2 regions of the Clostridium lamae genome follow, and region 2 is predicted to be linked to the other one. Evidence: a T-box and tRNA genes for the amino acid it is inferred to sense, from the RefSeq annotation. Region 2 holds a T-box; the other holds one or more tRNA genes.

Region 1 (3,341 bases), on a different contig from region 2:
GTAATGAAGCTTAGTACCGCCCATGCTGAAATTCTAGCCATAGATGAGGCTAGTAAAAAACTAAATAATTGGAGATTATCAGGTTGTCATATGTATGTTACATTAGAGCCTTGCCCAATGTGTGCTTCAGCTATTGCACAAAGTAGAATATCTAAGTTGTATATTGGTACATTCAATAAAGATATGGGAGCCTGTGGCTCGACTATAAATTTATTAGATTATGATATATTTAATTGGCAAGTTGATGTAAAATGGTGTTATAATCAAAAATGTAGTAATTTACTTACTTCATTTTTTGAAAATAAGAGAAAAAAATAAATTAAGAGGAGGTAGTGAGATGAATCCAGTAGCTTTTGAGCTTTTTGGTTTAGAGATTAGATGGTATGGGTTAATAATATCCATGGGAGTCTTAGCTGCTATGTTATTAATATACATATTAGCTAAGAAGAAAAATCTTAGTTACGATATAGTAATAGATGCATTTTTAATTACATTTCCTATATCAATTATAGGAGCGAGATTATATTATGTAGCTTTTGAATATCAAAACTATCATTCTTTTATGGATGTAATAAATATAAGGAATGGTGGAATGGCTATACATGGTGGTGTTATAGCAGCTTTATTATCAGGATATGTTTTTGCTAAATATAGAAAAATTAACTTCTTGAAATATGTAGATATAATAATGCCAGGTGTGATTTTGGCACAAGCTATAGGGCGTTGGGGAAATTTTATGAATCAAGAGGCGCATGGAGGTCCTGTTTCTCAAGAATTTATCAGTAAATTTCCAGAGTTTATACAAAAGGGGATGTTGATAAATGGAACTTATTATCAACCAACTTTTTTATATGAATCAATTTGGAATTTATTGGTTTGCGCAATATTAGTTTACATAGTTCTTAAGAAAAGAGAAGGAAAAGACGGAGTTGTGCTTGGTGGATATATGATCTTATATTCAATAGGTAGATTCTTTATTGAAGGATTGAGAACAGATAGCTTAATGGTTATGGGACTAAGAACAGCGCAGATTGTAAGCTTACTTGGAATAGTTTTAGGGGCAGTATTAATTGTATCTGTGAGTAAAAGGAAAAAGTCATACTACAATTAATATAAGCTGTAATTACTAATTATTTCCTGTTATTAATAACTGAATTTTGGTTAAAATAAAATAATGAGGTGATTATATATCACCTCATTATTTTATTAATTAATCATATAAAAAATATATTAAAATTCATTTTAGAAGTGCTACCAGGTTTTAATTGTTGCAATATTTATTTGTATATGATAATATATAGCAGTAGTTCAAATTAAGTAACTATAAGTAAATTTAAAAAATTATGTTATTAATTCATTTAATAAATAATTTATTTAATTTAATATGGAGAGATGTCCGAGTGGTCGAAGGAGCACGCCTGGAAAGCGTGTATAGGGGAAACTCTATCAGGGGTTCAAATCCCCTTCTCTCCGCCATGGCCGTGCTAGATGGGGAGTTAGCGGTGCCCTGTAACCTGCAATCCGCTATAGCAGGATTGAATTCCTAGCCTAGGCTTTAATTTGTAGAGCCTGCCTATGCAAGTGGTGTTGATGGCAAGGTCCCATACGACGTAAGTGCATGAACCTCGTCAGGTCCGGAAGGAAGCAGCGATAAGTGATTACTGCGTGTGATATGGATAAATCTTGTCAGAGCTAACTACATAGTAACGTCTATAGATTACTGTCGAAGCTAGGTGCACGGTTTAATTTTAGGCCTTTCTTGAAAGAAGGGTTTTTTTAATGTAAATATAAAATTTATAAAATAATTATTTATAGGTTACTCTTCAATAGGATTAACATACAATAGGACAAAGAAAGCGAGGGAATTCCTTTAAGGAACGCCCTCGTTTTCTTTATAATTTTCTTACTAAGTCAATGAAATCAAAGCTTAAGTTATCAGCTTCATTTATAAAAATTTCAGATTGATACTCAATAGACCAATCTTTAAAATTGATTTCAGGGAATTTAGTATCTCCATTAAAATCCTTATAAACTCTAGTTAAATAAAGTTTTTTAGTTTTAGGTAAAAGAGTTTTGTATATTTCTCCTCCACCGATTATAAAGACTTCATCAGTAGAGTTTTCAAATCTATCTATAATAGAGTTGATATCGTTAGCTATTTCAACATCAGCTGAATCAACTTTATAATTTTGATCCCTTGTAATAATAATATGATGTCTATTAGGTAAAACTTTTGGTAAAGATTCAAAAGTTTTTCTTCCCATAATTATAGTATGACCAGATGTAATTTCCTTAAATCTCTTTAAGTCATTAGATATATGCCATAAAAGCTTATTATCACCACCGATTACATCATTGCTTGCTTTAGCTACTATAATTGATAACATTATACACTTACCTCCATTTTAATAGGATCATGGTGTTTATAATCTATAAGTTTTACATCATCTACAGTGAAATCGTAAAAGTTTTTAATTTCAGGGTTTATCCAAAGTTTTGGAGCTTCAAAATCTTCATTTTCTCTAGTAAGTTGAAGCTTCATTCCTTCAATTTGATTTTCATAAATATGAGCATTGTTAATAACATGTGTAAATAATCCAGGTTTAAGATTAGTTACCTGAGCTATTAAATGAACAAGCACCGCATATTGACTGGTATTAAATGGAACTCCTAATGGCATGTCTCCGCTACGCTGGATTAACATACAATTTAGGTATCCATCAGTTACATCCCATAAGGTTTGATAACAGCAAGGTTGTAAAGTCATCTCCGGTAAATCTTCAATATTCCACATAGACATAATCATTCTTCTGTCTTGAGGATTAGTTTTTAAAGTTTCAATAAGCTTATCAACTTGATTAAATTTTGCAATTTGGTATCCATAAGCTTTACCAATAGTATTGTTTTCATCTACCCACTCATCCCAAATATGGACATTTTGCTCTTGAAGTTTTGTAACATCATTTGATTGATCTCTATATATCCATAGCATTTCCTTTATGGCTGTTTTAAATGCCACTTTTTTAGTTGTTAGAATAGGAAATTCATTTTGTAAGTTAAACTGCATGATTTGATGTGGCAGCTTATATGTAGGCATTCCAGTTCTATTATTATCATAATATCCATTATCTAAGATATCCTTAACTATAGATAAGTACTTTTTATCATATAAACTCAAATATATCCCTCCTTATTTTAAACTAAGATTATTGTACTATAAAAGTAATAATCTAAAAATAGAAAAAGTTAAAATGTTGTTTAGTATTAAATTAACTTAAATTACATTATATGGTATAATGTGAGTTAGAAATAATTGTAATAGATAGGTTTTTAGGGGGGAG
Region 2 (3,341 bases):
ACTACAGGATCATTAATAGGTATAAAGAGTACTGAAAAAACTAGTTTAAGTGATAATTTGCTTTATGCCAATAATTTATTACAAGATCTAAATAACAATAATATAAATAATCTTTTCAGAGAAAGTTATAATAAGGACTCAATGCTAATAGATGAAAGTGAAATTGATAAAGGATATATTAGAGTGACGGGAACTCACTATGGAAAGATAACAATAGCACCAGCTATAGCAAAAATGCTTTGTGATACTATTGCTAACAATTTAAATTGTACTTTAAAAAAGAATTTTATAGATAAAAGAAGAGAAGTATATAAATTTAGAGAATTAAGCAAGAAAGATGCAAATGAAATAATTTCTCTTGATAAAAGGTATGGGAAAATTATTTGCGTTTGCAACAATATCTCTGAAGGAGAAATAGTAGATTCGATAAGAAGACCACTAGGAGCTAGAACTGTAGAAGGTGTAAAAAGAAGAACAGGTTCAGGATTTGGAAATTGTCATGGATCCTATTGTTTAGGAAAGATAGTAAATATACTTGCTAGGGAATTAGATAAGAATGTAACAGATATAGTAGATGATTCTAAGGATTCTAAGATAATTTCAAGTAGAATAAAGGAGTTTGACGATGTATAAATCAAGTGAGCAAGATAATAATAAGGGGATATTTACATCAATAGTCAGAGTTAAGGGTAGCAATAAATATAAAGTGGTTCCAGTTAGATCTAGTGAAGAAGTAGACATAAATATTTGGGTAGAACTATCTAAGGTGCTAGGCAGAATATATGTAAGTACTCCAGTTAAAGTAGGAGATAAAATATGTAGAAATATACTTAATACTGGTATAGATATCATATGTACGAGGGATTTATCTGACGATTAATAATATATTGACATAAATATTTTTTTATAATATATTAAGAATAAATATATATAAACTGCTGAAAAGGCTAGTAATATCAATATTTACTTTAAGAGAGTCGATGGGTGCTGTAAATCGATAGTAATATGGTATGAATCCACCTTGGAGGGACTGTGATGAGCAGTACGGGAAAAACCGTTAATTTTTTTAAGAGAATAGCATTTTTGCTATTAATTAGGGTGGCAACGCGGAATCTTTCGTCCCTTTTAGGGGAAGGGTTCCTTTTTTATTTGCAGAAATAAATAAATATAAATTATTAGGAGGTATACATAATGTTAGATTTAAAATTTGTAAGGGAAAATCCAGAGATAGTTAAAACAAATATAAAAAATAAGTTCCAGGATAGCAAGCTTCCACTAGTAGATGAAGTAATAGAACTAGATAAAAAGCTTAGAGAAGCTAAACAACAAGCTGAGGCTTTAAGAGCTGATAGAAATAAATTTTCAAAACAAATAGGATCTTTAATGGCTCAAGGAAAAAGAGAAGAAGCAGAGGAAATGAAAAAAAAGGTAACTCAAAATTCAGAACTTTTATCTGCTCTAGAAACTCAAGAATCTGAGTTAGATGAAAGAGTTAAAACAATAATGATGACTCTACCAAATATAATTGATCCAAGTGTTCCAATAGGTAAAGATGATAGTGAAAATGTAGAAGTTGAACGTTTCGGGGAACCAAGAGTTCCAGATTTTGAGGTTCCATATCATACAGATATAATGGAAAAATTAAGCGGATTAGATTTAGATAGTGCTAGAAAAGTAGCAGGAAGTGGATTTTATTATTTAATGGGAAATATTGCAAGAATTCATTCAGCAATAATTTCATATGCTAGAGATTTTATGATAGATCGTGGATTTACTTATTGTATTCCTCCATATATGATTCGTAGTGAAGTTGTGACAGGTGTTATGAGCTTTGCTGAAATGGATGCTATGATGTATAAAATCGAAGGTGAAGATCTATATCTAATTGGAACAAGTGAACATTCAATGATAGGTAAATACATCGATACTATATTACCAGAAGAGTCATTACCACATACTTTAACAAGTTATTCTCCTTGTTTTAGAAAAGAAAAGGGAGCTCATGGAATAGAAGAAAGAGGAGTATATAGAATTCATCAATTTGAAAAACAAGAAATGATAGTTGTATGCAAACCAGAAGAAAGCATGGATTGGTATGAAAAATTATGGGTAAATACTGTAGATTTATTCCGTTCTTTAGATATACCAGTTAGAACTTTAGAATGTTGTTCTGGGGATTTAGCAGATCTTAAAGTTAAGTCTGTAGACGTTGAAGCTTGGTCACCAAGACAAAAGAAGTATTTTGAAGTAGGAAGTTGCTCAAATTTAGGTGATGCACAAGCTCGTCGTTTAAAAATTCGTGTGAATTCTAAAGAGGGAAAATATTTTGCTCATACATTAAATAATACAGTTGTGGCACCACCAAGAATGTTAATAGCATTTTTAGAAAATAACTTAAATGAAGATGGTTCAGTAAATATACCAACTGCACTTCAGCCATATATGGGAAATATGAAAGTAATTAAATAATTTAAATTTAAAGACTAAGCCTATATTGTTAGGTTTGGTCTTTATTATTATAAAGATAAAAAATATTTATAAATATATTGACATAATATTTTAATGTTGATATAATAATTTTTGTTGCGAGACGAAATATGGAGAGATGGTCGAGCTGGCTTAAGGCACCGGTCTTGAAAACCGGCGTACCTTTGCGGGTACCGTGGGTTCAAATCCCACTCTCTCCGCCAAAGAAAGCATCTAAGTTTTTAGGTGCTTTTTAATTTAAATATAACATAATAAAAATTTATTAAAAAAATTAAAAATAATAATTGACAATATATATAGTGGTTGCTATAATAATATTTGTCGCGAGACGAAAATATGGAGAGATGGTCGAGCTGGCTTAAGGCACCGGTCTTGAAAACCGGCGTACCTTTGCGGGTACCGTGGGTTCAAATCCCACTCTCTCCGCCATATAACCTTTTTAGAAGGCACATGGAGAAATACTCAAGTGGCTGAAGAGGCGCCCCTGCTAAGGGCGTAGGTCGGGCAACTGGCGCCCGGGTTCAAATCCCGGTTTCTCCGCCAAAGCATCTAACAGTTGTTAGGTGCTTTTTTTGCATTATAAAATAAAATTTTAAATTTAAATTAAAAATAAATTCATGATTGTATAAACATTAAGGAAAAAAATAAAAAATTCAAATTATTTATGTATTTTGAAGTAAATATGAACTTGAATTATTGTAAACAGTTTCCGAAGATGGTATACTATCACTATCATAAAAAAGAAAATTAAATTTATATCTAGGGGGATTGAGATGGAAAAGAAGTATGTAGTTGGTGTTGATTTAGGTGGAACTAAAATATACACAGCTTTAGTTGATTTAGAAGGAAATATA

What was found. The T-box of region 2 lies ahead of serS (serine--tRNA ligase). A T-box ahead of a tRNA ligase gene usually reads a tRNA of that ligase, here a tRNA-Ser.
Region 1: it encodes a tRNA-Ser, which carries the amino acid that the T-box ahead of serS (serine--tRNA ligase) is inferred to sense. The anticodon was not compared.

What each region holds. Positions count from the first base shown of each region.
Region 1 is NZ_JASCQJ010000002.1:151,074-154,414, reverse strand. It holds gene QK892_RS01830 (nucleoside deaminase) at 1-318, shown strand, start outside; gene lgt (prolipoprotein diacylglyceryl transferase) at 338-1,111, shown strand; tRNA gene QK892_RS01820 (tRNA-Ser) at 1,387-1,476, shown strand; RNA gene ffs (signal recognition particle sRNA large type) at 1,480-1,741, shown strand; gene QK892_RS01810 (dihydrofolate reductase) at 1,893-2,387, opposite strand; gene QK892_RS01805 (thymidylate synthase) at 2,387-3,178, opposite strand.
Region 2 is NZ_JASCQJ010000027.1:39,698-43,038, reverse strand. It holds gene QK892_RS12750 (FAD-dependent oxidoreductase) at 1-633, shown strand, start outside; gene QK892_RS12745 (DUF1667 domain-containing protein) at 626-880, shown strand; T-box leader at 930-1,127, shown strand; gene serS (serine--tRNA ligase) at 1,192-2,469, shown strand; tRNA gene QK892_RS12735 (tRNA-Ser) at 2,600-2,690, shown strand; tRNA gene QK892_RS12730 (tRNA-Ser) at 2,826-2,916, shown strand; tRNA gene QK892_RS12725 (tRNA-Ser) at 2,940-3,030, shown strand; gene QK892_RS12720 (ROK family protein) at 3,261-3,341, shown strand, end outside.